2 regions of the Solwaraspora sp. WMMB762 genome follow, and region 2 is predicted to be linked to the other one. Evidence: riboswitches for the same ligand, from Rfam matches in the RefSeq annotation. Region 2 holds a riboswitch; the other holds the start of a gene.
The links. A riboswitch is a leader RNA that binds a small molecule or an ion and turns the genes downstream of it on or off. The one in region 2 is predicted to bind thiamine pyrophosphate.
Positions count from the first base shown of each region.

Region 1: it holds a riboswitch for thiamine pyrophosphate, as region 2 does, so the genes downstream of both, ACN27J_RS11360 (ECF transporter S component) here and ACN27J_RS24905 (thiamine phosphate synthase) in region 2, are expected to answer to the same signal.

Region 1 is NZ_JBMHMD010000001.1:2,563,395-2,577,340, forward strand. It holds gene ppdK (pyruvate, phosphate dikinase) at 1-1,614, opposite strand, end outside; gene dusB (tRNA dihydrouridine synthase DusB) at 1,858-3,009, opposite strand; gene ACN27J_RS11295 (glycine--tRNA ligase) at 3,133-4,512, opposite strand; gene ACN27J_RS11300 (hypothetical protein) at 4,583-5,074, opposite strand; gene ACN27J_RS11305 (antibiotic biosynthesis monooxygenase family protein) at 5,295-5,636, opposite strand; gene ACN27J_RS11310 (DUF6703 family protein) at 5,668-5,925, shown strand; gene ACN27J_RS11315 (metal ABC transporter substrate-binding protein) at 6,014-7,030, shown strand; gene ACN27J_RS11320 (metal ABC transporter ATP-binding protein) at 7,027-7,788, shown strand; gene ACN27J_RS11325 (metal ABC transporter permease) at 7,785-8,702, shown strand; gene ACN27J_RS11330 (ArsR/SmtB family transcription factor) at 8,810-9,103, shown strand; gene ACN27J_RS11335 (Fur family transcriptional regulator) at 9,150-9,590, shown strand; gene ACN27J_RS11340 (hypothetical protein) at 9,634-10,239, shown strand; gene ACN27J_RS11345 (DUF6328 family protein) at 10,222-10,752, opposite strand; gene ACN27J_RS11350 (TIGR03943 family putative permease subunit) at 10,832-11,611, opposite strand; gene ACN27J_RS11355 (permease) at 11,608-12,624, opposite strand; TPP riboswitch at 12,836-12,941, shown strand; gene ACN27J_RS11360 (ECF transporter S component) at 12,938-13,537, shown strand; gene ACN27J_RS11365 (ABC transporter ATP-binding protein) at 13,590-13,946, shown strand, end outside.
Region 2 is NZ_JBMHMD010000001.1:5,549,581-5,563,526, reverse strand. It holds gene ACN27J_RS24940 (hypothetical protein) at 1-561, shown strand, start outside; gene thiC (phosphomethylpyrimidine synthase ThiC) at 543-2,135, opposite strand; gene thiD (bifunctional hydroxymethylpyrimidine kinase/phosphomethylpyrimidine kinase) at 2,135-2,974, opposite strand; gene ACN27J_RS24925 (thiamine phosphate synthase) at 3,016-3,612, opposite strand; gene ACN27J_RS24920 (thiazole synthase) at 3,609-4,379, opposite strand; gene thiS (sulfur carrier protein ThiS) at 4,385-4,585, opposite strand; gene thiO (glycine oxidase ThiO) at 4,576-5,751, opposite strand; gene ACN27J_RS24905 (thiamine phosphate synthase) at 5,748-6,422, opposite strand; TPP riboswitch at 6,417-6,528, opposite strand; gene ACN27J_RS24900 (DUF397 domain-containing protein) at 6,659-6,859, opposite strand; gene ACN27J_RS24895 (DUF5753 domain-containing protein) at 6,856-7,590, opposite strand; gene ACN27J_RS24890 (hypothetical protein) at 7,577-7,732, opposite strand; gene ACN27J_RS24885 (aldo/keto reductase) at 8,173-9,162, opposite strand; gene ACN27J_RS24880 (ABC-F family ATP-binding cassette domain-containing protein) at 9,168-10,844, opposite strand; gene ACN27J_RS24875 (class I SAM-dependent methyltransferase) at 10,940-11,554, opposite strand; gene ACN27J_RS24870 (hypothetical protein) at 11,944-12,321, shown strand; gene ACN27J_RS24865 (hypothetical protein) at 12,389-13,168, shown strand; gene truA (tRNA pseudouridine(38-40) synthase TruA) at 13,176-13,946, opposite strand, start outside.

The DNA.
Region 1 (13,946 bases), 3.0 Mb from region 2:
GACGGTGCCTTCGAAGTACTGCACCACCTCGGACGGGCGCACCGGCACCGCACCGAGGTACAGGCAGCCACTGGTGCCGTCGATCGACACCACGTCACCTTCGGAGACGGAGAGATCGCCGACCATGAACCGCCCGGCCCCAGCATCGATGTCGAGGGCGTCGGCCCCGCACAAGCAGGTCTTGCCCATCCCCCGGGCCACCACGGCGGCGTGGCTGGTCTTGCCGCCCCGGCTGGTCAGGATGCCCTGCGCGGCGATCATGCCGGGCAGGTCATCGGGGTTGGTCTCCCGCCGGACCAGGATCACCTGCTCCCCCTGCCTGGCCAGCTCGACCGCCCGCGCCGAGTCGAAGACGACCCTGCCGACCGCCGCACCCGGCGAGGCACCCACCCCGGTGGCGATCGTCGGCGGCGCGCCGGACAGGTCGAAACAGGGGAACAACAGCTGCGCCAGCTGTGCCCCGCTGACCCGGTGCAGCGCCTCGTCCAGATCGATGATCCCCTCGTCGACCAACTGGCTGGCGATGACGAACGCGGCGGCGGCGGTCCGCTTGCCGACCCGGGTCTGCAGCATCCACAGCTTGCCGCGTTCGATGGTGAACTCGATGTCACACAGGTCCCGGTAGTGGTTCTCCAGTCGGGCCATGATGGCCAGCAGCTCGTCGTACGAGCGGGGGTCGAGCCGGGCCAGCTCCTGCAGCGGCAGCGTGTTGCGGATCCCGGCGACCACGTCCTCGCCCTGCGCGTTGGCCAGGTAGTCGCCGTAGACCCCCTGGTCACCGCTGGCCGGGTCGCGGGTGAAGGCGACGCCGGTGCCGGAGTCCGGCCCCAGGTTACCGAAGACCATCGCGACCACGTTGACCGCGGTGCCGAGTTCGGCGGGAATCCGCTCCTGACGCCGGTAGATGACCGCCCGTTCGGCGTTCCACGAGTCGAAGACCGCCCGGATCGCCAGGTCGAGCTGCTCGCGGGGGTCCTGCGGGAAGTCCCGGCCGGTGTGCGCGAAAAAGATCTTCTGGTACGCCCGGACCAGTCCGCGCAGCGCGGCGGCGTCCAGCGCGAGATCATCGTCGGACCCGGCCGCCCGCTTGGCCGCCTCCAGCGCCTGGTCGAACTCCTCCCCCGGCACCCCGCAGACCGTCCGGCCGAACATCTGGACCAGCCGACGGTAGGAGTCCCAGGCGAACCGTTCGTCACCGCCGGCCTGGGCGGCGAGCCCCGCCACGCACTCGTCGTTGAGGCCCACGTTGAGCACCGTCTCCATCATTCCCGGCATGGAGAACCGGGCCCCGGAGCGGACCGAGACCAGCAGCGGGTCGGCCGGGTCACCGAGCCGTTTGCCGCGCTGGCGCTCCAGCCGGGCCAGGGCGGCGGCGATCTGGTCGGGCAGGTCCGGCGGTACCGCGCCGGTCGTCAGGTAGGCCCGGCACGCCTCGGTGGTGATGGTGAAGCCGGGTGGGACCGGCAGGCCGAGATTGGTCATCTCGGCCAGGTTCGCCCCCTTGCCGCCGAGCAGATCCCGCTGGGAGCGGTTCCCCTCGGTGAAGTCGTAGACGTACCTGTGGTGATGGGCTGTCTGCCGGGACGGGTCGCCCGGTCCGCCGGATTCCGCCATTGTTGGCCTCCCATGTGCCGTTCGGCGCTGAACGATGGTTCACCAATGGCCATTGGTTCGCGCAGGTTAAGCGACCAGGGAGGCCAGCCGACAGTAGTGGGTGACCAGCCGCACAGGAAACGACACGGGTGGCGATCGGATACCCGTTCTGGGAGCGCTTCCGTGCGCAGTTCTGCGCATTCACCGGTGTGCTGGATCACGCCGGCCGAGCGGTGTAAAGTACGGGATCCGTCAGCGCGGATTTCAGCCGCCGGAATCGGCGATCTCCGCCCCCGCCGGGACGGAATCGTCGTCCCGGCTGGCCAGCCACCCGTACGGCAGGAAGACCTTGCCCGGCGAGTTCGTCCGGCCCCGCGGCTGGCCCAACGTGTGCCGGGGGAACGGCTCGGCCGGGTCGAGCTTGGACAGCAGCGCGTCGAGCTCCACCAGGCTGGACACCATGGCGAGGGCCCGGCGCAGCTCACCGCCGACCGGGAAGCCCTTCAGATACCAGGCCACGTGCTTACGGAAGTCGGTGCAGCCGTCCCGCTCGGCGTCGGCTCGCCCGTCCCGTCCGGTGCCGAACCAGTCGACCAGCAGCTCGGCGTGCCGGCGCATGGTGGCGGCGACCGCGCCCAGGGTCGGCAACGTCCGCCCGGACCCGCCCTCGAACGCCGCCGACAGGTCGGCGAACAGCCACGGCCGGCCCAGACAGCCCCGGCCGACGACGACCCCGTCGGCGGCGGTGTGCGCCACCATCCGCACCGCGTCGTCGGCCTCCCAGATGTCACCGTTGCCGAGCACCGGCACGCTCAGCGCCTGCTTGAGCCGGCCGATCGCGTCCCAGTCGGCGGTGCCCGAGTACCGCTGGGCGGCGGTACGGGCGTGCAGCGCCACCGCCGCGACCCCCGCCTCCTGGGCGGCCAGCCCGGCGTCCAGGTACGTCAGGTGATCGTCGTCGATGCCCTTGCGCATCTTCACCGTCACCGGCACCCCGGCGGGCGCGGCCGCCCGGACCGCGCCGGCGACGATCCGGCTGAACAGCCGGTGCCGCCACGGCAACGCCGCACCACCGCCCTTGCGGGTGACCTTGGGCACCGGGCAGCCGAAGTTCAGGTCGATGTGATCGGCCAGGTCACGTTCCACCACGATCCGCACGGCGGCTGCGGTGACCTGCGGATCGACCCCGTACAGCTGCAGGCTCCGGGGCCGTTCGGACGGCGCGAACGCGATCATCCGCAACGTCTTCGGGTTGCGCTCGACCAACGCCTGCGTGGTGATCATTTCGCAGACGTACAGCCCACCGCCCTGCTCGCGGCACAACCGGCGAAAGGCGACGTTGGTGATCCCGGCCATCGGCGCCAGGACCACCGGTGGCCACACCTGGTGACGGCCGAGCGGCAGCGGCGGCAGCACCGGCGCGACACCGCCGGCCGGTCGGGGCAGGGTGACAGACACGCCGTCCAGGATTCCACGGGCCCACCCGGCCCCGGCCCCGGGTTGGGGGTCAGCCGGCCGGCCCCGGGTCGGGTCCGGTGGTCAGCCGGTCGGCAACCGCTCCAGCAGGTACCGCTCGACCTGGTCCAGCGACACCCGCTGCTGCGCCATGGTGTCCCGGTCCCGCACGGTCACCGCGTCGTCGGTCAGCGTCTCGAAGTCGACCGTGACGCAGTACGGCGTACCGATCTCGTCCTGCCGCCGGTAGCGGCGACCGATGGCCTGGGAATCGTCGAACTCGACCATCCACCGGCGGCGCAGCGCGGCACCCAGGTCACGCGCCTTCGGCGAGAGGTCGGCGTTGCGCGACAGCGGCAGCACCGCCACCTTGACCGGGGCGATCCGCGGGTCGAGACGGAGCACGGTCCGCTTGTCGACGCCGCCCTTGGTGTTGGGCGCCTCGTCCTCGTCGTACGCCGCCAGCAGCAGGGCGAAGACCGTCGCGGTGAGGTCCGCCGCCGGCTCGATCGCGTACGGCACCCACCGCTCGCCCCGGTCCTGGTCGAAATAGGAAAGGTCGGCGCCGGAGTGCTTGGCGTGCGCGGTCAGATCGTAGTCGGCGCGGTTCGTGATCCCTTCCAGCACCACGAATTCCTGATAGGCACCACCGAGCCGGAATTCGATCTCGACGATCCGCTTGGCGTGCTGCGGCAGGCCGGCGAGGGGCACCTCGGTACGGCGCAACTGCTGTGGCGCGAGACCCAGGTCGACGTACCAGTCCCACCGCTGCTGCGCCCAGTACTCCAGCCAGTCGTCGTCGGTCCCGGGCTCGACGAAGTACTCCAGCTCCATCCGCTCCCGCTCGTGACTGCGCAGCAGGAACTCGCCGGGGCCGACGACGTTGCGGAAGACCCGGCCGACCTGGGCGATGCCGAACGGCGGCTTCTTGCGGGCGGCGATCATCACGTTGGCGAAGTTCACGAAGGTGCCCGGTGCCGCCTCCGGCCGCAGGTAGTACCGGTCCGGTGGTGGCCCCGGACGGTCCGGCGAAACCTCGAGCAGCCCGCTGACCTGCTGCGGGTCGGTGAGGCTGCCCCGGCTGCCGCAGCTCGGACAGGCGAGCTCGGCGAGTGCGGCAGCCGGCTGTTCCCGGCGTACAGTGAACGCCTCGACGATCCGGTCCAGCGGTTGGGTGAGGTCGCAGGCCCGGCACCGGACCCGGGTCTGGGTGTAGGTGTCGAGCAGGCCGGACGCGGTGAACACCGGCCTCGCCTGGATGACCGCCGCGTCGAGGCCGACGACGTCGTCGCGGTGCTGCACCACCGTGCGCCACCACTGCCGGCGGACATGCTCCTTGAGCTCCACGCCGAGTGGCCCGTAGTCCCAGGCGATTGGCTGGCCACCGTAGACCTCACCAGACGGGAACGCGAAACCACGCCGGTGGGCGAGACTGGCCACGGCGTCGATGCGGTCGGCTGGCATGCGCTGCTCCTACACCGGCTGGCGGCCGGCGGGGATGTGCGGACGGGCTGTTCTGGCAGATGTTCGGAGGCTACCCCTCGACGCCGCAGACCTCTAGCTCACCGGTGCCGGTGTCCTGGTTGAGCGACACCCGCAGGGTGTCCTCGCCGCCCCGGGCGTAGTCGACCTCCACCGGTACGACGATCCGGCTGGTGACCGAGACCTGACCGACCTCGTAGCCGGTGATCTCCGGCTCCGTGGCGAGCCGCCGGGCGAATTCGCTGGCCGATTCACGGCGCTGCGCCTCGGCGCAGAGCATGTCGTACGCAGCGCCGAAGTCCTGCTGGCTCACCGCTTCGAAGTAGTCGCCGACCGCGATCCGGGCCTGTTCGTCGATCGCTTCGGCGCCGGTGACGATCAGCCCGACCAGCGCGACGGTGCCACCACCGCAACACAGCAGCAGCGCGAGCGCCGCGACGCCCAGCCCGATCCAGACCCGCGCGGTACGGCCCTCGGCCGGCGGAGCGGCGAACGGCGGCGCGACTCCTGGACCAGCCGGCACCGGGTAGGTCGGGCCGGGCACCGGAGTCACCGGGCCGGCAGCCGGCGTGGCGTCCGGTGCGGCCTCAGGCTGTCCGGTCGCAGCAGGCTGCGGCGGCGGCTGGCGGTCCGGCGGCTGGCGATCCGGCGGAGCCCACGGCGAGGGTGCCTGCCACGGGGACGCCTCGTCGGGCACGGCGGACGGCGGGCGCGGTTGCGCCGGTCCGGGATCGGTCATGGGGCAAAGGGTAGTGCCCGCCGGCTCACCGTCCCGGCTCCGCCGCCCGGTCACTGCTGTGGGCTGCGGGTTCTTCTCCGGGCCCGGCGGTGACCAGTTCCTCGTACGCGGACGGCTCGTCAAGCGATTCGGCGAGCAGCGGCGTCGCGTCCACCTTCACCTCGAAGGAGCCGAGCGCCCGCCGGTAGGTGCCCACCGACTCCCACTCGGTGACCAGACACCAGCGGAGCGGGTCCTCCAGCGCCCGGGTCAGTGCGCCGCGCCGGTACCCCGGGCGGCCGGCCAGGGCCCGCAACGCGGCCCGGGCACGATCGACGAAGCCGGGCGTGTCCGCCTCCGGCACGGCGAACCGGTTGACCACCAGCACGTCGAGTCCCCTCCTGACTAGAGTCGGTCGGATGCAGCCTACGCAACCGTCGCCGCCGGTCCGCTCGGGGCGGATCAGCCCGACCGGGGCGTTCCTCGCCGCCCTGGTGCTCGTCCTGGTCGGGCTCTTCGCGCCTGGGGTCGTCGGCGCGGCGGCGCTGCTGGTGCTGGCCGCCGGGCTGGTCTGGTTGCTACGTGGCAGCTGGCCGGCGGTGCCGGCCGCCGGGCGCATGTTTCGCCTGGTGGCGCTCACCCTGCTGGTGGCGGTCGCCCTCGCCAAGATGTTCTAGCCGCTTCAGCCCGCTCGCCGCGGGCGGCACCGAATCATGCAACCATGCGTTTTTGACAATCATTATCGTCACCACGGACAGTTGCCCCATGCACAGCCACCTCTTCCGCCGTACCGTCGCCACCACCGCAGGTGCCCTGCTGGCCCTGGGCGGCACCGCCGCCTGCGCCCAGGACGGCGGCGACGGGTCCGCCGACGACGCAACGGTCGGCGTGGTCGCCGCCTTCTACCCTTTGCAGTTCCTGGCCGAACGGATCGGCGGCGACGCCGTCACGGTGACCGGTCTCGCGCCCCCCGGCGCGGAGCCGCACGACCTGGAGCTCAGCCCACGGCAGATCGGCGAGGTCAGCGACGCCGACCTGGTCGTCTACCTGAGTAACTTCCAGCCCGCCGTCGACGCCGCGGTGGAGCAGGAGGCCGGCGACCATGCCTTCGACGTGGTGGAGGTCGAGCCGCTGCTGAACGCCACCGACGGCGGTCACAGCCACGACCACGACGGCGCCGACGAGCACGCCGACGAAGACGGCCACGCCGAGGACGAGGCGGACCACGCCGACGAGGCGGACGACCACGCCGAGGAGACCGGCGCGAAGGACCCGCACCTGTGGCTGGACCCCACCCGGTTCGCCACCGTCGGTGACGCGCTGGCCGAACGACTCGCCGCCGTCGACCCGGACCACGCCGCCGACTACACCGAGCGTGCCGCCGCGCTGCGCACCGAGTTGGCGGCCCTGGACGCCGAGTACACCGAGCGGCTGGCCGACTGCGAGCGCCGGGAGATCATCACCAGCCACGCCGCCTTCGGCTACCTGACCGTCCGCTACCAGCTCGACCAGATCGCAATCACCGGGTTGAGCCCGGAGGACGAGCCGACCCCGCAGCGCCTCGCCGAGGTGATCGAGGAGGCCCGGGAGCACCAGGCGACGACGATCTTCTTCGAGACCCTGGTCAGCCCGAGCGTCGCCGAGACCATCGCCGACGAGACCGGCGCCGAGACCGCGGTGCTCGATCCGATCGAGGGACTGCAGCCGGACGCCGATGGGGACTATTTTTCGGTGATGCACAACAATCTGAACAATCTGACCGACGCCCTGGGATGTTCGTGACCACCAGCGTCGTCCAGGTATCGCGCGGAGCGGTCGGCTACGACAACCGCACCGTACTGCGCTCCGTCGACCTCACCGTGACCAGCGGTGAGGTCGTCGCGCTGCTGGGCGCCAACGGTTCCGGCAAGTCGACCCTGATCCGCGCGGCACTCGGGCTGGTGCCGCTGCGCGGCGGCTCGGTACACCTGTTCGGGGTGCCGGCCGGGCGGTTCCGGCAGTGGCACCGGATCGGCTACGTCCCGCAACGGCTCGGTGCCGGCAGCGGCGTACCGGCCACCGTCGGCGAGGTGGTCGCCTCCGGTCGACTGGCCCGTCGCGGCGTACTGCGGCCACCCGGCGCCGCCGACCGCACCGCTGTCGCCGCGGCGCTGACCGCCGTCGGCCTCGCCGACCGGGCCCGGGATCCGGTGGCCACGCTCTCCGGCGGCCAGCAGCAACGGACGCTGATCGCCCGGGCGCTGGCCGGCGAACCCGAGCTGCTGGTGCTCGACGAACCCACCGCCGGGGTCGACGCGGCCAGCCAGGAGGCGTTCGCCCGGGCGCTCGGCGCGTTCGTGGCCGGCAACGGTACGGTGCTCCTCGTCGCCCACGAGCTCGGTCCGCTGCAGCCGCTGATCGACCGGGCCGTGGTGCTGCACCACGGCGAGGTGGTGCACGACGGCCCGGTGCCCGCGCCGGCCGGCCACCACGCGGACCCGGGACACGACCACGTCCATCCGCACGCTGCGGTGGAGCCGTCCCGGATGTGGAGCGCATGAGTATCTTCCAGTACGAGTTCATGATCCGGGCCCTGATCGGGGCCCTGGTCATCGGTCTGGCTGCCCCGGCCCTCGGCATCTATCTGGTGCAGCGTCGGATGTCGCTGATCGGCGACGGCGTCGGCCACGTGGCGCTGACCGGCGTCGGCGTCGGTCTGCTGCTGGACCGCTCCCCGGTGCTCACCGCCGTGATCGCCGCCGCAGTCGGCGCGGTCGCCATCGAACTGCTGCGCGAACGCGGGCGTACCTCCGGCGACATGGCGCTGGCCCTGCTCTTCTACGGCGGCATCGCCGGCGGGGTGATGCTGGTCGGGCTGGCCGGCGACCGCAGCAACGCCAACCTGATGGCGTACCTCTTCGGCTCGCTCACCACCGCCTCCGTCGAGGACCTGTGGGTGATCGTGGTGCTGGCCGCAGTCGTGCTGACCGCGATGCTGCTGCTGCGGCCGGCCCTGTTCGCCATCTGTCACGACGAGGAGTACGCCCGGGTCTCCGGCCTGCCGGTGCGCACCCTCAACCTGCTGATCGCGGTGACCACCGCGGTGACCGTCACCATCGCCATGCGGGCGGTCGGCCTGCTGCTGGTCAGCGCGCTGATGGTGGTCCCGGTGGCGACCGCGCAGCAGATCACCCGGGGATTCCGCAGCACCATGGCGGTGGCGATGATCATCGGTACGGCCTCCGCCGGCGGCGGGGTGTGGCTGGCCGGTACCGCCGACACCGCGATGGGCGCGACCATCGTGATCCTGGCCATCGCCGCCTTCGCGGCCACCGCCGTCGGTGCCGGGACGTGGCGGCTGCTGCGCCGCCGGGCCGGCACGCTGGCCGTCCACCGCCGGCAGCCCCGCGAGGTCGAGCCACCCGAGGTGGTCCTGGACCGTCCCGCCGAGATGGTCCCGGAACGTCCTGCCTAGGTGTCCCGGATCGTCCCGTCTGACGTGGTACAGACCCGGCGACGAGCACCGCTGAGCCGCCTGCCTGCCGATCCGGCTCTGGTATTGGTTACCGTTGCGGGGTGACGATGGCCAACGGCTACGACGGGTACGAGAGCGCCAGCGAGTTGCTGCGCGCGCTCTCGGCCCCGCTGCGGGTGGCGATCGTGACCGAGCTCGCCCAGGGCGAGCGGTGTGTCCACGAACTCGTGCAGAAGCTCGGCGCGCCGCAGCCACTGGTGTCCCAGCATCTGCGGGTGCTGCGGGGCGCGGGGGTGGTGCACGGCTCCCGACGTGGCCGGGAGATCGCCTACGCGCTGGTCGACGAACACGTCGCGCACATCGTCGCGGACGCTGTCAGTCATGCCCGGGAGGTCCGGTGAGCAGCCGCCGGCTCCGGCCCGGGCAGAACCCGTCCCGGAGGCCCTGATGAGGACTGGAGACACCACGCCCGGCACCGCGGAACCCTCGACGGTGCGCAACACCCGGCAACGCAGCGCGGTCAGCGCCATCCTCGACGAGCTCGCCGGCTTCCACAGCGCCCAGGAGCTGCACGCCATGCTGCGCCAGCGGGGCGACCGGGTCGGTCTGACCACGGTCTACCGGACATTGCAAGGGCTGGCCGACTCCGGCGAGGTCGACGTGATGCGCCCGCCCGGCGGCGAGCACCTGTACCGGCGGTGCAGCCAGGGCCACCACCACCATCTGGTCTGCCGCTCGTGCGGCAGTGCGGTCGAGGTGGCCGGGCCGGCGGTGGAGAGCTGGGCGGAACGGATCGCGGCGCAGCACGGGTACGTCGGGGTCAGCCACACGATGGAGATCTTCGGGACCTGCCCGAAATGCGCCGCCCGGCGTACCCCGACGACGTGACTGCGCACGCGCGGCCCCGGCCCTCGTACGGCACGCTGTGCGCATGCAGATCTACGCCGACCGCTTTCCGCGCGCCGCCCGGCAACTCGCCACCGACCTGATCGTCGTCGTCTGGGTCTACCTGTGGATCCGTGCCGCCAGCTCGCTGCATGACCGGATCGGTGAGCTTGCCGGCGCTGGCCGGACGCTGGAGAACGCCGGCACCGGGCTGGCCGACAACCTCGCCGACGTCGGCGGCCGGGTCGGCCGGGTGCCGCTGGTCGGCGACGAGCTGACCGGGCCGTTCGAGCAGGCCGCCGGGGCGGCCCGTTCGGTCGCCGCCGCCGGGCAGGAACAGCAGGACCTGGTCGGTGAGCTGGCCCTGGTGCTGGCCGGCACGATGCTGGTCTTCCCGCTGGGTCTGGTGCTGTTCGGCTGGCTGCCGTTGCGGGTGCGCTGGATCCGGCGGGCGAGCGCGGCGGCCCGACTGCGCGGCGTACCGGCCGGGTCGGATCTGCTGGCGTTGCGGGCGCTGACCACCCGCCCGCTCGGCACCATCGCCGCGCTGGGCCCGGACGTCGCCGCCGGGTGGCGGCGGGGCGACCCGGCGGTCACCGACGCGTTGGCGGAACTGGAGCTGCGGGCGTTGGGCCTACGTGGCCGACGCTGACCGGCCGCCGCGCCCGGCACCACCGTCGCCGTCCTCGTCCTCATCGTCCTCCTCGTCGCCGTCCAGCCAGCCACGGTGCACGAAGGGCAGGGCGGCCCAGAAGATCAGGAACCACACCCCGGTGAGGCCGCTGAGCACGAACGCGACCGGTCGGGGCAGGATGAAGTCGGTGACCAGCAGCACCGAGCTGACCATGGCGACCAGCATCAGGCTGAGGCCGCCGCTGGCCATCCGGTGGGCGAACCGGACCAGCTCCGGCTTGCGGCCACGTCGGAAGAGCACCCGGTGAAACGCCACCGGCGAGATGATCAACGCGGCGGCGGCCGCCGCCGCCAGCAGCGCCACCACGTACACGTCCCGTTGAAACCCGTTCGTGTCGGGGAACCCGCTGCTGAACGGCAGGGTCAGCAGGAACGCGAAGAGGATCTGCACCCCGGTCTGGGCGACTCTCAGCTCCTGCAGCAGATCGGAAAAGTTGCGCTGCCAGCGTTCCTTTTCAGTCTCCCGGTCCACGTCCGCTCGTCCTCCTGCCGAACCGCCCACGCTCAAACGGCGGTCAGCAATGTGCCCCGGACCCCGCTGCGGGAAACCTCTACTCGTACTGCTGCCGGGGGGCGTCGATCTGCTGCCACGACTCGACCGCCAGGTAGGGGATGCTGGCCCCGTTCACCGGGTCGGTGCCGATCCGGTCGCTGTACCGGCCGACCACCTCGATCCAGGTGTCCGCCGGCAGCCCGGTCGGGGCGCTGCCGTCCATTCCGACCTTGATCGGCCGGCCGTCGGCGGCGCAGCAGGAGAGCACGATCCGGGCGAGCATCGGCTCACCGTCCGGGCCGTCGGTGACAAAACCGGTGAGCCGTACGTCGCGCCCGTCCAGCGACCGGCCCTCGTCGAAGATCGCCCGGGAGGCGTAGTCGAGCACGCTGATTTCGGCTGGATCGCCGTCCGGCAGCGGCGGATAGTCCGACGATGCCTGCTCGCTGCTCAACGCGGTGCCGGCCTGCGCGACGGCGTACGAACCCAGCGCCGGCGGGGCGACCAGCAGCAGCCCGAGCACCGGCAGGATCAGCAGCCAGCCCACCCTCGGCTCGTGATGGGCGTGGCCGTGCCCGTCGTCGGCGGCGTCGCCGGGTCCGTCGTCGACGGCGTGGCCGTGCCCGGCATGTACGCCGACGGCAGGGGCCGGTGACGACCGGCGCCGCAGGTCGTGCCAGAGCGTCATGACCGCCGCGGCGATCAGCAGCAGGCCGGCGACGATCAGGAACGGCTGCAACGCTTCCTTGACGTACCGCAGGTACATGTCGGTGACGCTGGCCCGGACCACCGCGCCGCCGAGCAGCAACAGCACCACGCCTTGAGCCTGTTTGTTCACAACAGCACCGTCCCCACCGCGACCGCCACCACGACGGCGATCAGGAATGTCGCCGGAGCGAACCGGTACGCGAATCTGCGCCCGAACGTCCCGGCCTGCATCGAGACAAGTTTCAGGTCGACCATCGGGCCGACGACCAGGAAGACCAGCCGGGAAGTCAGCGAGAACTGCGACAGCGAGGCCGCGACGAAGGCATCCGCCTCGGAGCAGATCGACAGCAGCACGGCGAGTACGGCGAGCGCCAGGATGGACAGCACCGGGTTGTCGGCGAGAGTCTGCAGCCAGCGCTCCGGCACCAGCACGTTGATGCTGGCAGCGGCCATCGCCCCGATCACCAGGAACCCACCGGCGTGCATGATGTCGTGCCGCACCGCCGCCCAGAACGCCCGCGCCCGGGACAGGTCGTCCAGGTCGGGCCGGTGCGGCAGGCGGATCCAGTCGGTACGGCCCAGCCGCAGCCACAGCCAGCCCATCACGACCGCGACGAGCAGGCTGGCGACACCTCGACCGACGACCATCTCGGGATTGTTCGGGAAGGCGACCGCAGTCGCGACCAGCACGATCGGGTTGATCGCCGGGGCGGCCAGCAGGAAGGCCAGCGCGGCGGCCGGCGCCACGCCCCGACGGATCAGCGACCCGGCGATCGGCACCGAACCGCACTCGCAGCCGGGCAGCACCACCCCGGCGGCGCTGGCCACCGGCACCGCCAGCGCCGGGTGTTTCGGCAGCGCCTTGGCCCAGAACGACCGGGGCACGAAGACCGCGATCACCGCGGAGAGCACCACCCCGAAGACCAGGAACGGCATCGCCTGGACCATCACCGACACGAAGACCGTGGTCCAGGTCTGCAGCCGGGGGTCGGAGATCAGGTTGGCCAACGGCTCGCGGAAGATCACCAGCCCGATCAGCAGGAAGGCGAGCACCTCCACCGAGCCGATCCGGTCACCGAACAGCCGGCGTCGGGGTGGACGTGGGCCACCGGGCGGTCCGGCGGCGCCGCCGGACCCGGACAGGTCGTCGTCGGCCGGTGCGGCCCAGTCGATGTCGTCGCCTGGGCGCGTCCGACGCGTCGCGGTGCGATCGGCAGCGGTCACGGCGGGCTGGTCCCCTCGCTGGTGTGAAGGCGGGCAGTTCACGATAACCCGCGCAGGGGTGCCCGCCACCACACCGGGACGCGCCCACTGTCGGCGCGGTGCCACCGGTGCTAGCGTCGGTGGCACAACCTATGTCCCACAGGGGAGCGCACGCAGCGCTGAGAGTGCGGGAAGTCCCGCAGACCCTCGAACCTGATCTGGGTAATGCCAGCGCAGGGAGTTGGAGCGACGTATGACGCAGCAATCTTTGCCCGCCGACCGTAGCTGGCGGACCGTCGACATCGTGGTCGCCTCGGTGATCGCGGTCGCGTTCGGGGTGGTCTTCTGGCTGTGGGGGTTGATCTGGACCGCCACCGAGGCCGCGTTCACCTTCTTCCCGCCCGCCCAGGCGGTGCTGTACGGGGTGTGGCTGGTGCCGGCCGTGCTCGGCGCGCTGGTGATCCGCAAGCCGGGGGCCGCGCTGTTCTGCGAGCTGGTCGCAGCGGTCGTCTCGGCGGCGTTGGGCAGCCAGTGGGGTGCCGTGGTGGTCGTGCAAGGGCTGGCCCAGGGGGTCGGTGCCGAGCTGGTCTTCCTGGCGGTGGCGTACCGCTCGTTCCGGCTGCCGGTGGCGCTGACCGCCGGGGCCGCCGCCGGGCTCGGCGCGGCGATCTTCGACCAGATCCGCTACTACGCGCCGTACGACCTGGTCAGTTTCCGGATTCCGATCTTCATCGTCACCGTGGTCAGCGCGATCGTGCTGGCCGGTGCCGGCAGCGTGGCGCTGACCCGGGCCCTGGCCCGCACCGGGGTGCTCGACCGGTTCCCCGCCGGCCGCGACCGCACCGCGGTGTGAACCGGCCGGGGCCGGCCGGGGCCGTGGCGATCGAGCTAGGGCCGGCTGGGTCGTGAGCCGGCTGGAGCTGCGCGGGTTCGGCTGGCGGCATGCCGGCCGCCGGGCCTGGGCGGTCCGCGACGTCGACCTGAGCGTCGACGCCGGCGAGCGGGTCCTGCTGCTCGGGCCGTCGGGGGCCGGCAAGAGCACGCTGCTGGCGGCGATCGCCGGGTTGCTGCCGGCCGACTCGGGCGAGCAGGCCGGCACCGTCACCGTCGACGGGCTCGACCCGCGCAAGGCCCGCGAGCGGGTCGGCATCGTCTTCCAGGACCCGCAGAGCCAGCTGGTGATGGCGCGCAGCGGCGACGACGTGGCGTTCGGGCTGGAGAATCGGGGCGTGCCGGCCGACCAGATCTGGCCCCGGGTGGAC
Region 2 (13,946 bases):
CCGCCCACACCGAGCCTGACCTCACCGGACCCGGTCCGATCAGGCCCGGTCCGATCAGGCCCGGTCCGATCAGGCCCGGTCCGATCAGGCCCGGTCCGATCAGGCCCGACCGCAGCGTCACCGGTGCCGGTCGCCGCGCAGTCGCATCCGGGCGACCGTCCGCCGCCGACACCTGCGGCGGTCACCCCCCGTGTCGACCCGACACCGATCGCGCCGGACGGGCCGCCGACACCGACACCGACACCGGTGACCGATGGCGTCGACCGGCCGACGCCAAGGCCGGTGGCACCACCACCGGTCGCACCGCAACCGGTCGCCGCACCACCCGCCGCACCTGCGGCCGGCCGGATTCCCCGGCCACGGTTCATGCGCCAGCGGCGGCCGGCGCCTCCACCGGCGTTGACCGACGAGGACGCCGAACACGTGGACTGGGTCAGCGAGTTGCGTCGGCAGCCCCGCCGCGCGGACGGCCGGAGCCGTAACGGTGCGGAGGACCGGAACCGCGACGGTGCCGACAATCGGAGCCGTAGCGGCGCCGACGATCAGGCCAACGGCAGGTAGACCCGGCCACCGGATGCGACGAATTCATCCGACTTGTCCTTCATGCCCTGCTGGGCGTACTCCTTCAGATCCTGCGTGATTTTCATCGAGCAGAACTTCGGGCCGCACATCGAGCAGAAGTGGGCCGACTTCGCCGGCTCGGCCGGCAGCGTCGCGTCGTGGTAGGACCGGGCGGTCTCCGGGTCGAGCGACAGGTTGAACTGGTCCTCCCAGCGGAACTCGAACCGCGCCTTGGACAGCGCGTCGTCCCACGCCTGCGCACCTGGATGCCCCTTGGCCAGGTCGGCGGCGTGCGCCGCGATCTTGTACGCGATCACCCCGGCCTTGACGTCGTCGCGATCCGGCAGCCCCAGATGCTCCTTCGGCGTGACGTAGCAGAGCATCGCGGTACCGAACATGCCGATCATCGCCGCTCCGATCGCCGACGTGATGTGGTCGTACGCCGGCGCGATGTCGGTGGTCAGCGGGCCGAGCGTGTAGAACGGCGCCTGGTGGCACAGCTCCTGCTGCAGGTCCACGTTCTCCTTGATCTTGTGCATCGGCACGTGGCCGGGGCCTTCGATCATCACCTGCACGTCGTGCTCCCACGCCACGGACGTCAGCTCGCCCAACGTCCGCAGCTCGGCGAACTGCGCGGCGTCGTTGGCGTCGGCGATCGACCCCGGCCGCAGCCCGTCACCCAACGAGAAGGTCACGTCGTAGCGGGCCAGGATCTCGCACAGCTCCGCGAAGTTGGTGTAGAGGAAGTTCTCCTCGTGGTGCGCCAGGCACCAGGCAGCCATGATCGACCCGCCCCGGGAGACGATCCCGGTGACCCGGTCGACCGCCAACGGCACGTACGGCAGCAGCACCCCGGCATGCACCGTCATGTAGTCGACGCCCTGCTCGGCCTGCTCGATCACGGTCTCCCGGAACACGTCCCAGCTCAGCTTGACCGGATCCCCACCAACCTTCTCCAACGCCTGGTAGATCGGCACCGTACCGATCGGCACCGCCGAGTTGCGCACGATCGCCTCGCGGGTCTCGTGGATCCGCTTGCCGGTGGACAGGTCCATCACCGTGTCCGCACCCCACCGGGTGGCCCAGGTCAGCTTCTCCACCTCCTCGGCCACCGACGACGAGACCGCCGAGGTGCCGATGTTGGCGTTCACCTTCACCAGGAACCGACCGCCGATGATCATCGGCTCGGACTCGGGATGGTTGACGTTGGCCGGCAGCACCGCGCGTCCGGCGGCGATCTCGTCGCGTACCACCTCGGCCGGCAGGTTCTCCCGCAGCGCGACGAACTCCATCTCCGGGGTGACCATCCCGGCCCGGGCGTACGCCAGTTGGGTGGGCCGACGCCCGAGGGCCCCGGCCAGCGGGGTGCCGGCACCGCGCACCGGGGCGACGTCGCCGCGCTCGGCAATCCACCGCCCACGCAGCGCGGCCAGCCCGACCTGCGGGTCCGACCCCGGGCCGGACGTGTCGTAGAGCCGCACCGGCGGGTTGTCGCCGGTCAGGGTCACCTCGGCGAACGGCACCTGGATGTCCGGTCGCGGTCCTTGCACGTACACCTTGCGCCGAGCCTGCATCAGCGGGCCTCCTTCAGGTAGTTGCCGAAATGGTCTATTGGTCCGTGGCCGGAACCCAACCGCCAGTGCCGGGCACCGGCCAGCGCCCGCGCGACGTACTCCTTGGCGAAGACCAACGCCGCCGGTACGTCGTCGCCGAGCGCCAGCCGGGCGGCCACCGCCGCCGCGAAACTGCACCCGGTGCCGTGCGTGTTGCCGGTGTCCAGCCGCTCGCCGACCAGCCGCCAGCCGCCGTCGGCGGTGCCGACGACGTCGACCGCCGGGTCCGCCGCCGCGAGCACGTCGGCCGAGGCCGGGTCGGTCGACGTACCGTCCGGGTCGCCACCGGTCACCACCACGAACCTCGGCCCGCCGGCGGCCAGCTCGGCGGCGGCCCGCGCCATCTCGTCGACGGTCCGCACCGGCCAGCCGACCAACGCCGAGGCCTCCGCCCGATTCGGCGTCGCGACCAGCGCGTACGGCAGCAGCCGCTCGACCGCGCCGACCACGCCGAGCCGGTGCCCGCTGGTCGAGACCAGTACCGGATCGACCACCAGGTTCGGCAGCTCCCCGGCTCGGGCCAGCGCGGCGACCGCCCCGGCGATCCGGGCCGTACCGAGCATGCCGGTCTTCACCGCGCGCACCGGCAGGTCGGCGCGGACCGCCTCGATCTGGGCGAGCACCTGCGCTGCCGGCAGTTGGTGGACGCTGGTGACGCCGGTGGTGTTCTGCGCGGTCACCGCAGTGATCGCGCTGGTGCCGTAGACGCCGAGCGCGGCGAAGACCTTGAGGTCCGCCTGGATGCCGGCGCCGCCGCCGGAATCGGAGCCGGCGATCGTCATCGCCACCACCGGGGTGATCCGGTCGGCGGGCGTCAGCTGCTCACCTCGATCGCCGGCCATCAGCAGCTCACCTCGGCCGGTGCGGCCGCAGCGACCAACTCCGCCACGACGGCCGCCGGGTCGGCGGCGCGCATCACCGCGCCCATCACCGCCACCCCGGCGGCACCGGCCGCCCGGCAGGTGGCGACCTGCTCCGCCGTGGTCACCCCGGCGAGGGCGACCACCGGCCGGCCGGCGGCCACCCGGACCAGGCGGGCCAGCCCGGCCGGGCCCAGCGGCGGCCCGTACCCGGGCTTGGACGCGGTCACGAAGACCGGCGACACCGTCAGGTAGTCCTCCGTGGTCAGTCGGCGGAGCTCGGCCTCGTCGTGGCAGGAGCGGCCGACCAGCCCGAACGCCGGTGGCGGGTACGGTCCGGCGGCGCTCAGATGCACCGCGTCACCGCCCAGCGGATCGGGGCCGGCCACGATCAACGTCCCGCCGACCGGGGCGAGGATGCCGCGCAGCCGGTCGGCCAACGCGGCGCGTTCGGCTCGGGGCAGGTCACGTTCCCGCAGCACCACCTGCCGGAGTCCGCCGGCCACCGCCGCCGCGACCACCTCCGACAGCGGCCGGGCCGTCTGCCGGCGATCGGTGAGCAACAAAATCCCGTTCACAGTTCGGGTCGCCCCTCGTCCGGAGTGGATGCCAGGGCGTGGAAACGCTTCGGGATCCGCCCGGCGCGGGCCGCCAGCCGGCCTGCGTCGATGGCGTACCGCATGGCGGTGGCCATCGCGACCGGGTCGGCGGCCCGGGTGACCGCGCTGGCCAGCAGCACCGCGTCGCAGCCGAGTTCCATCGCGAGCGCGGCGTCGGAGGCAGTGCCGACCCCCGCGTCCAGCACCACCGGGATGTCCACTGACTGACGAATCAGTCGGATGTGGTGCGGGTTGAGGATGCCCAGCCCGGAGCCGATCGGCGCACCGGCCGGCATCACCGCCGCGCAGCCGGCGTCGGCCAGCCGGCGGGCCAGCACCGGATCGTCGGTGGTGTACGGCAGCACGGTGAAACCGTCGTCGACCAGCTGCTCGGCGGCGCGCAGCAACTCGGCGCCGTCCGGCAGCAGGGTCCGTTCGTCGCCGATGACCTCCAGCTTCACCCAGTCGGTGTCGAACGCCTCGCGGGCCAGGTGGGCGACCTTGACCGCCTCGGTGGCGGTGTAGCAGCCGGCGGTGTTCGGCAGCAGCCGTACGCCGCAGCGCTCCAGCAGGTCGAGCAGCCCGCCGTGCATGGTGGCGGCGCTGTCCACCCGGCGCAGCGCGACCGTGACCAGACCGGTGCCACTGGCCGCGATCGCCTGCTCCAGGATGTGCAGGTTGGCGGCACCGCCGGTGCCGAGGATCAGCCGGGAGTCGAAACTGTGCCCGGCAACGGTGAACGGCATCCGGCTCACCCGCCCTGCGCCGCGATCAGCACCTCGACCCGGTCGCCGTCGCACAGCTGCTCGGCCGACCAGCCGCTGCGCGGCACCACCTCACCGTTGACGGCGACAGCGACGCCACGTGCTCGGTCGGTGACCGCCCGGACGACGTCGGCCAGCACGGTTCCCGTCGGCGCGGTCATCGATGCCCCGTTGACGATCAACTCCACGGCTGCTCCTCCCTCGCGTTTTCCCTGTTCGCGGCAGTGAACCGGCCGGGCGTAAACGGTGCCAGCGCCGGATCCGGGTCGGCACCGGCCACCATGTCGGCGATCAGGTCGGCGGTCACCGGGGTCAGCACGATGCCGTGCCGGTGATGCCCGGTCGCCACCAGCACTTCCCTGCCTGCGGAGCCGCCGGCCGAGTTGACGTCGGGCTGCTGGTGCCAGCCGAGCAGCGGCGCGTTGTCCGGGGTGCCGGGCCGGGCCGCCGCCTGTGCCTCGACCAGCTCGTACTCGGCGATCTCCGGCAGCAGGTCGGCGGCGGCACGCAGCAGCTCCAGCACCGCTCCGGCGGTGACGGTGGTGTCGACGCGCTCCTCGACGGTGGCGCCGACGACCACCTCACCGTCGGCGCGCGGCACCAGGTAGACGTGCCGGCCGTCGGCGTACCCCCGGATCACGTGCCGGAACCCGACGGCGCCGGCGGGTGCCCGCAGCCGCAGGATCTGGCCTTTGACCGGGCGGACCGGCAGCCCGGTCAGCGCCGCTGATCCACAGCCGGCGGCGACCACGACCACCGCCGCATCCAATGTGGAAACGTCGGTGACCGGCTGCGGGACGACGGTGACCCCGGCCCGGTCCAGCGCGGTGTCCAACGCCGCGACCAGCCGGCGCGGGTCGACCTGGTGGTCGTCGGGCATCAGCGCACCGCCGCGCACCCTGGGGGCCAACGCCGGTTCGCGCTCCCGCAGCGCCGTGGCGCGCAGCAGCGTGATCGGCAGGTCCAGACTCTGCTGGTACGCCCAGAGCCGCTCCGCCTCGCGTCGGTCGTCACCGGTGAGCGTGACGACCAGGGTGCCGTCGGTGCGGTAGCCGATGTCCTGGCCGGTGACTGCGGTCAGCTCGGCGGCGAACGCCGGCCAACGGGCCGCCGAGTCGACCAGCAGCCGGGTCAGCTCAGCCTCGCCGAAGTGCGACTCGGCGACCGGGGCGAGCATCCCGGCGGCCACCGAGGACGCCCCGGATCCGGGTGCCGGGTCGTAGAGCACGGTACGCAGCTCACGCTGGGCGCAGCGCCAGGCGATACTCATCCCGATCGGCCCGCCGCCGACCACCGCCACATCAGCCCGGCTGCTGGCCCAGCCGTTGGCGTGTCCGTTGCCCGTCGCCGTCATGCCGGCGCTCCGTTGTCGGTGCCGGTAGGCCGCTGCCGTACCGCAGTCAGCAGGTCGGCGGTGGCCCGCCCCGGGTCGGCGGCGGCGGCGATCGCGCCGACCACCGCGACCCCGTGCGCACCGGCGGCCAGCAGGTCCGACACCCGGTCCACGGTGACCCCGGCGATCGCGACCACCGGTACGTCGACGGCGGCGGCGACGGCGGCCAGCCCGGCCGGCCCGATCGGGTCGGGCAGCTCGGTCTTGGTGCCGGTGGCGTAGCACGGCCCGACCCCCAGGTACGTCGCCCCGGCCGCGACCGCCGCCCGCCCGGTGGCCGGGTCGCGGGCGGTGGCACCGAGGATCGCGGCCGGCCCGAGCACCCGGCGGGCGGCGTCGACCGGCAGGTCCAGCGCGCCGACGTGCGCGCCGGCCGCACCGGTGGCGAGCGCGACGTGCAGCCGGTCGTTGACCAAACAGGTCACCTGGTACGCGGCACATTCGGCGACCGCGCGGCCGGTCAGCTCGTACGCGTCCCGGTCGGACATGTCGTCCTCGACCCGGACCTGCACGACCAGGTCGGCGGTGGCGTCGGCGGCGTGGGCGGCGGCCAACGCCGCCCGCAGTACGCCGAGCGGGTCGCACCCGGGTCGGGTGTCGGTGATCAGATGCAGTCGCCCAAGGGACGGCACGGCAACGCTCCTCCCTGCGCCGGCATTACCCGGATCAGGTTCTACGGTCGGAGGCCGCGTCAGCCTCCCTCTCAGCCCGGTGCACCGGGCTCCCGTGGGTTACTTGCCTGTTACCGTACGACGGTCTCGTCGATCCGCCAAGGGCCGATCCGAGGCAACCTTCGGTCGCTGCCCGCCCCGCCGCTGTCGGCCGTGACCAGGCTCACCGCCGGCCGGCCGCCGGCGCACCGCCGCCGTCAGCTGGTGAGGGCCCCGCCCTTGGCGGCGGCGACGAAGCGTGACCAGCTTGTCGGGGCGACCACCAGCACCGGACCAGCCGGATCCTTCGAGTCCCGCACCCCGACGACCCCACCCAGCCCGTCAGCCACCTCGACACACTGACCCTGGTTGTTTGATCGGCTGCTCTTGCGCCAGCTAGCTCCGGAAAGATCGATCATGACTCGTACTCCTTCGCGGTCCGCCAGAAGAGGTCACGACTGGCCTGCTCGCTCAGCGCCCGGCCAGCGATGTCGGTGAAGGTCCAAGCGTACCGCTCAGCCTCATCCGGCCGATCGAGGAACAGAGCTCCTGTCAGCTCCTCCACGTAGACAGTCGTCGGCTCGTTCCCTTCTGGAAAATCAAGAAGAGTGAACGAACCGTGCGCCATCAGGCCGGCGTGCAACCCGGCGCTGAACGGCAGCACCCGGACCGAGACATTCGGCTGCTCCCCGGCCTGAGCCAGCCGACGCAACTGTCCGGCCATGATCTGCCCGCTGCCGATCGGTCGACGCAGGATCGCTTCATCGAGCACGATGTCGAACCTGGGCAGGTAGGGCTCCATCCGGGTCAGCAACCGCGCGCGACGCATCCGCATCTCGACCCTGCGCTCGATCTCATCCGCAGGCACTTCATCCTGGTTCACGCTGAACACGGCAGTTGCGTACTCGCGGGTCTGCAGCACGCCGGAGACGAGCTCCGTATGGAATTCGCGGAGATGGGCGGCGGCCTCCTCCAGGCCGACGAACAGCTCGAACCAGGACGGGATGCTGGCGTAGTCGTGCCACCAGCCCTTCTCCTTGGTCTTCGGGGCCAACGCGGCCAACGCCTCGACGGTCTTCAGGTCCGCGCCGTACAGCTCACAGAGCAGCACCACGTCCTCGGCGCGGATCGGCACCTCACCCCGCTCCATCCGCAGCAGCTTGGTCGCCGACCACTCCAACTCCCCGGGCCGCCGTGGTCTGCGGGACCCCGGCCAACCGCTCACGCAGCCGACGCAGCTCCCGACCGAGCTGCCGTCGGGGCACCGACGAGTTCAACAATGCTGCGGGCACGTTGCCACCTCCTGGTATGCCACTCACCGACGACGGAATGATCGACAGACGACAGTCACTATCGAGTGGACATATCTCTACCACAACGCCACGACGCCATTGCCGAACCGCTAATTGATCATTGATTGACGGCTGGCCTGAAAATCGGCACGAAGCACCGCGATCCGCAGCCGGTCTCCACGCCACGCAATGCGGGTACCCGATCATCGGCGGAAGTCCAGCCGAGGAGTCAGGATCATGTGAGGCTCAGCCTTGCCGGCACTCCCCCGGCGCGGCACCCCGCATCGCCCCTGGGCGGTGCGCGGGGCGGCCGGTGACGCGGATCAGCTCGAGGGAACCGTCATTGTCGTCAAAACGGCCCCGAGACAACAATGTGGGTTCCCTCGGCACCATGAGCTCTCGGCACCGTGAGCTCTCGGCGCCATGAGTGGCAGTGGCGGTCAGCTCAGCGAGCCGCCGGGGCCGGCGTGCTCCGGCAGGATCGACCGCAGTTCGGCGAGGTCGGCGGCGTCGGGCTGCCAGGTCCCGGCGGCGGCGTTCGCCCGTACCTGCTCGGGGGTGGTCGCCCCGGCGATCACCGACGCCACGGCCGGCTGCGCGGCCAAGCCGCCGATCGCGACCGCGAGCAGCGACAGGTCCCGCTTCGCGGCGTACGCGTCGAGGGCCTCGATGACGTCCCACGGCGCTCCGCCGAGTCGGGCGGCGTACCGGCTGCTCTCGCCGGCCAGCCGGCTACCCGGCGGCGGCGCCTCGCTCCGGCGGTACTTGCCGGTCAGCAGCCCGTCGGCGAGCGGGAAGTACGGCAGCAGTCCCAGGCCGAAGCGCCGGCAGGCCGGCACCACTTCCTGCTCGACCCGCCGGTCCAGCAGGTTGTACTCGTTCTGCGCGCTGACGAACGGCGACAACCCGGCGGTACGCGCGATCCACGCGGCGTCGGCGATCTGCCAGCCGGCGAAGTTCGAGCACCCGACATAGCGGACCTTGCCGGCGCGGACCAGGTCGTCCAGGGCCTGCAGGGTCTCCTCGATCGGGGTAACCGGGTCCGGCTCGTGGAACTGGTACAGGTCGATGTAGTCGGTGCCGAGTCGGCGCAACGACGCCTCGACGGCCCGCATGATGTACCGCCGGGAGCCACGTACCCCGTGGTCGACGCCGTTCATCCCCGACATGTCCATGCCGAACTTGGTGGCCAGCACCACGTCGTCGCGGCGGCCGCGCAGCGCCGCCCCGAGTTGCTCCTCGGAACCGCCGTGCGGGGTGCCGTAGATGTCGGCGGTGTCGAACAGGGTGATCCCGGCGTCGAGTGCGGCGTCGACCACCGCCCGGGTGCCGGCCGCGTCCAGCTTGCGGCCGAAGTTGTTGCAGCCGACCCCGACCGCCGACACCATCAGCCCGGAGTCACCCAACCGGCGGTAGATCATCTCAGCCATGTCGGTCAGCGTACGTCCCAGACCGGCTCGGGGACCTCGACCACCTCCCCGTCGCCCTGGAACAGCACGAACCGGTCGAAGGATCGGCTGAACCAACGGTCGTGGGTGACCGCGATCACCGTACCCTCGAAGGCCTTCAGCCCTTCCTCCAGCGCCTCCGCCGACGCCAGGTCCAGGTTGTCGGTCGGCTCGTCGAGCAGCAGCAGGGTGGCGCCGGACAGCTCCAGCAGCAGCACCAGGAACCGGGCCTGCTGGCCACCGGAGAGGGTGCCGAACCGCTGGTCGCCCTGGCCGGCCAGGTCGTAGCGGGACAGCACGGCCATCGCCGCGTGCCGGTCCATCCCGTCGCGGTGGTCGTCGCCGCGCCACAGTACGTCGGCGAGGGTCTGGTCGAGCAGTTCCGGCCGGTCGTGGGTCTGCGAGAAGTGGCCGGGCCGGACCCGGGCACCGAGCCGGACCATGCCGTCATGGGCCACCGGGGCGAGCGTCGCGCCGGCGATCGGGCCGGCCGCCGGGTCCGGGTCGGTGCCGCCCCGCGCCAGCAACCGCAGAAAGTGGGACTTGCCGGTGCCGTTGGCGCCGAGCACCGCGACCCGGTCGCCGTACCAGATCTCCAGGTCGAACGGGTAGGTCAGCCCATCCAGCTCCAGTTGCTCACAGATCACCGCCCGCTTGCCGGTACGGCCGCCGGACAGCCGCATCCGCAGCGACTGGTCCTTCGGCGGCAGCGGCGGCGGGCCGGCCTCCTCGAACTTGCGCAGCCGGGTCTGCGCGGCCTGGTACCGCGAGGCCAACCCGTCGTTGTACGCCGCCTTCTGCTTGTACATCAGCATCAGTTCGCGCAGTTTCTCGTGCTCCTCGTCCCACCGGCGGCGCTGCTCCTCCAGCCGGGCGTGCCGGGCGACCCGCGCGGAGTGCCAGCTGGCGAAGCCGCCCGGATGGGTCCAGGCGGAGCCGCCTTCGACGGCGACCACCCGGTCGGCGGTCTGGGCCAGCAGCTCCCGGTCGTGCGAGACGTAGAGCACCGACTTGGTCGACTCGCGCAGCCGCTGCTCCAGCCACCGTTTCCCGGGTACGTCGAGGAAGTTGTCCGGCTCGTCGAGCAGCAGCACCTCGTCGGTGCCGCGCAGCAGCAGCTCCAGCGCGAACCGTTTCTGCTGTCCACCGGAGAGTGTCCGGACGGGACGGTCACGGACCCGGTCCCACGGCAGGTCGAGCACTGCGGTGGCCACCGTGTCGAAGACGACCTCGGCCTCGTAGCCGCCGGCTTCGCCCCAGGCGGCGAGGGCGTTGGCGTACCCGATCTGGGTTTTCTCGGCGGCGGCCGAGGTCGCGCCGGCGGCCTCTGCGGCGTGCACGGCCCGTTCGGCGGCGGCGAGCCGTTCTCCTGCGGCCCGCAGCGGCGGCGGGGCGAGTGACAGTGCCAGGTCGGCGAGGGTACGGTCGTCGCCGATCATGCCGATGAACTGCCGCATCACGCCGAGCCCGCCGGCGCGGGCGACTGCTCCGGTGGCCACCGGCAGGTCACCGGCGACCATCCGCAGCAGCGTCGTCTTGCCGGCGCCGTTCGGGCCGACCAGTGCCACCTTGGCACCCTCGCCGACCCGGAACGACACGTCGGCAAAGAGCTCCCGACCATCCGGCAGGGTGTGCCCCACCGCGGCCACGTCCACGTATCCCACCCCGGCATGGTGCCTGATCGGGCCTGTCGTCGGCAGCTGAGATTCGCGCCGCCGGGTGAGCGACTGGCACTGGCACTGGCGAACCGGGGTGGCGGTCAGTCGGCGTGGTGGGTGACCCGCAGCACCCGGTAGCCCTTCTGGCTGGCGTGCCGATCCACCTGCCAGCCCTGCTCCCGCAGCCACTGCTGCACCGAGTCGCCACCCAGGTAGCGGGCGATGACCAGCCAGCCGACGCCGCCCGGGGCGAGGCGGGGCAGCCAGCGGGCGAGCAGGGCGTGCAGTTCCGCCTTGCCGACCCGGATCGGCGGGTTGGACCACAGCTGGGTGAAGGTGAGCTCCGACGGCACGCGGTCCGGATCAGCAACCCGGACCCGGTCGGCGACGCCGATCCGGCCGGCGTTGAGCAGGGTGAGCTCGCGGGCGCGGGCGTTGACGTCCACCGCGTAGACCGTTGCGGCCGGTGCCTGGTCGGCCAGCACGCAGGTGATCGGGCCGTACCCGCAGCCGAGGTCGAGGAAGGGACCGGGGTCGGTCGGCGCGGGCAGGTCGGCCTTACGCAGCAGTACGGCGGTGCCCGGGTCGAGCCGGCCGGCGGAGAACACCCCGGCGGCGGCGGTCAGCGGGTAGTCGCGCCCGGCCACCGTGAACTCGATCTCCGACCGTACGTCCGCGGTGCCGGGTTGCGGGCTGAAGTAGTGGTCGCCGGTCACCGGGGCATTGTCGCCCAACCCGGGGTACGGCGTTGACGGCGGTCACCATGATCGATGTGGCTTATGCCCGGTCTTCAATTGATGCAAGTCTTGACCGGCAGCTCTCCCCCCAATCCGTCCGTTACCCTGTGCGATATGACGTACGGGTACGAATCCGGCGCGGACCGCCGGCCGATTCGACCCGATCAATCGGCTCGGCCGCCGTGGTCCGCCGGTGTACCGCCGACGCCACCGCGCCCCCGGCCCCAGCCGATACCCCGAGCACACCCCGGTGGGCAGCCGTCACCGCGACCGCGCCCCGGGGTCCAGCCGCCGCCGGGAGCACACCCCCGCGCCCAGCCCCAACCGCATCCCCGCGCCCAGCCCCAACCGCATCCGGGGCGGCCGAGTTGGCCGCCGCCTGCCGCACCGCCGTCGGGTGCCGGGCCGGCGCACTACGCCGTACCGCGCGGCACCGGGCCGGCGCGCTACGCCGTGCCACCGCCGGGCGTCGCGCCGCCGCAGCGCGGTGCCGGCCCGGCACACTACGCTGTGCCACCGCCGCAGGCATTCCGGCCGCCGCAGGTATCCCCGCCCCCGCAGGCATTCCCGCCGCCGGCCGCACCGAGCCCGGCGGGCGACGCGCCGCCGGGCGGCGGACCTACCGCGCCCGGATCGCCTCGGAGTCCCAGGACACGTCGTCAGGCCGGACGCCGGCGGCCGGGCACCGCCCCGCCGCCGGGCAGGACCCCCCGACCGCGTCGACCCCCGACCGGCGGTCCCACTGAACCTCACGGCCGGCGACCGCCCGGGCCGGCCGCAGCAGTGTGGTCGTCGACGAAGCTGTGGCAGGTCGTGATCAGCGGTGTCGCCGTCCTGCTGATGCTCGGCGTCTGCGGGCTTAGCTCGTACTTCATCGTCGTGGACGAACGTAACGGGCGGGCGGCGGCGGGTGCCCCGGCGGCGGCACCGACCGTGGTCCCCCGGGACATCAGCTCCCGGGAGGCCGATCCGCAGCCGCTCACCGTCGAGGAGGTCTTCCCGACCGGTGACATCGTGATCGACCCGGCCGAGCCGCCGTACCGGCTGCTGAAAACCCAGATCGAGGAGCGCTGCCGGGCGGCGGTCGCCGGCGACATCGGCACCCTGCTCGACGAGCTCGGCTGCAACCAGGTGGTCCGCGGCACGCTACGGTCACCGACCGGCGAGTATCTGATCACCACCGGGGTGTTCAACCTGGCCGACGCCTCCGGCGCGGAATGGGCACACACCCGGATAAAACCGATGGTCGACGAGGAGAAGGGCCGCTTTCAGGGCATGATCGCCGACGAGGGGACCGAGGCGATCGCGCTCTCCTCCGCCCAGGTCGGCTGGCACTCGCTCGGCCACTTCCTGATGTACTGCGTGATCGCCCGCGCCGACAGCGAACCGGTGCCCGCCGACGACCCGTACGCCCGGCAGATCCTCTTCGACATGCTGCAACTGCACCTGCAGGCGAACGTGCTGGAGAAGCGGGCGGTGCAACCGGCAGCAGCGGACGAGCCGGCCGGGTCCGACGGCGATCCCGCAGCGGCCGACGGCGACGCGGCACCGAACGAGGCCGACGCGGGGGCTGACGCCGCAGCAGCTCGGTGACCGGCCGTCAGTCGGCCGCCGGTAGCCGCAGCCGGCGGGTGACGCTGGCGCGGGCCGCGTACCCGGCCGGGTCGGTGGGGTAGCCGACCTCGACCAGGGTGAGCCCGTGCGGCGGGGCGACGGTGACCTCACTGGACCGTTCCCGCCGGGTCAGCAGGCTGCCCGGCCAGTCGACCGGCCGGCGGCCGTCACCGACGAACAGCATCGCCCCGACCAGGCTGCGCACCATCGCCTGGCAGAACGCGTCCGCCTGTACGGTGCCGATGAGTGTCCCGTCCGGGTCCCGGTGCCAGTCCAGCCGGGTGATCTGCCGGATCGTGGTGGCATGCTCCTTGCGCCGGCAGTACGCGGCGAAGTCGTGCTCGCCGACCAGCAGGGCGGCGGCGGCGTTCAGCGCGGCCAGGTCGAGCGGACGCGGCCAGGCAAGCGTGTCGTGCCGGCGCAGCGGCTCCGCACCGTACGGGGCGTCGGTGACCCGGTACGCGTACCGCCGGTAGGTGGCCGCGAACCGGGCCTCGAAGTCGGCCGGCACCTCGGTGACCGCCCGCACCCGGACGTCGCGGGGCAGCGTACCGGCGAACCGGCGCAGCAGCGTCGCGGACCGTTCGCTCCACACCTCGGCCGGCACGTCGAGGTGGCACACCTGGCCGGTGGCGTGCACCCCCGCGTCGGTACGCCCGGCCACGGTCAGCCCAAGTGCGACGCCTGGCCCGAACGCCCGGTCGAGTGCCTCGGTCAGCACCCCGGCGACGGTCCGCCGCTGCGGCTGCACCGCCCA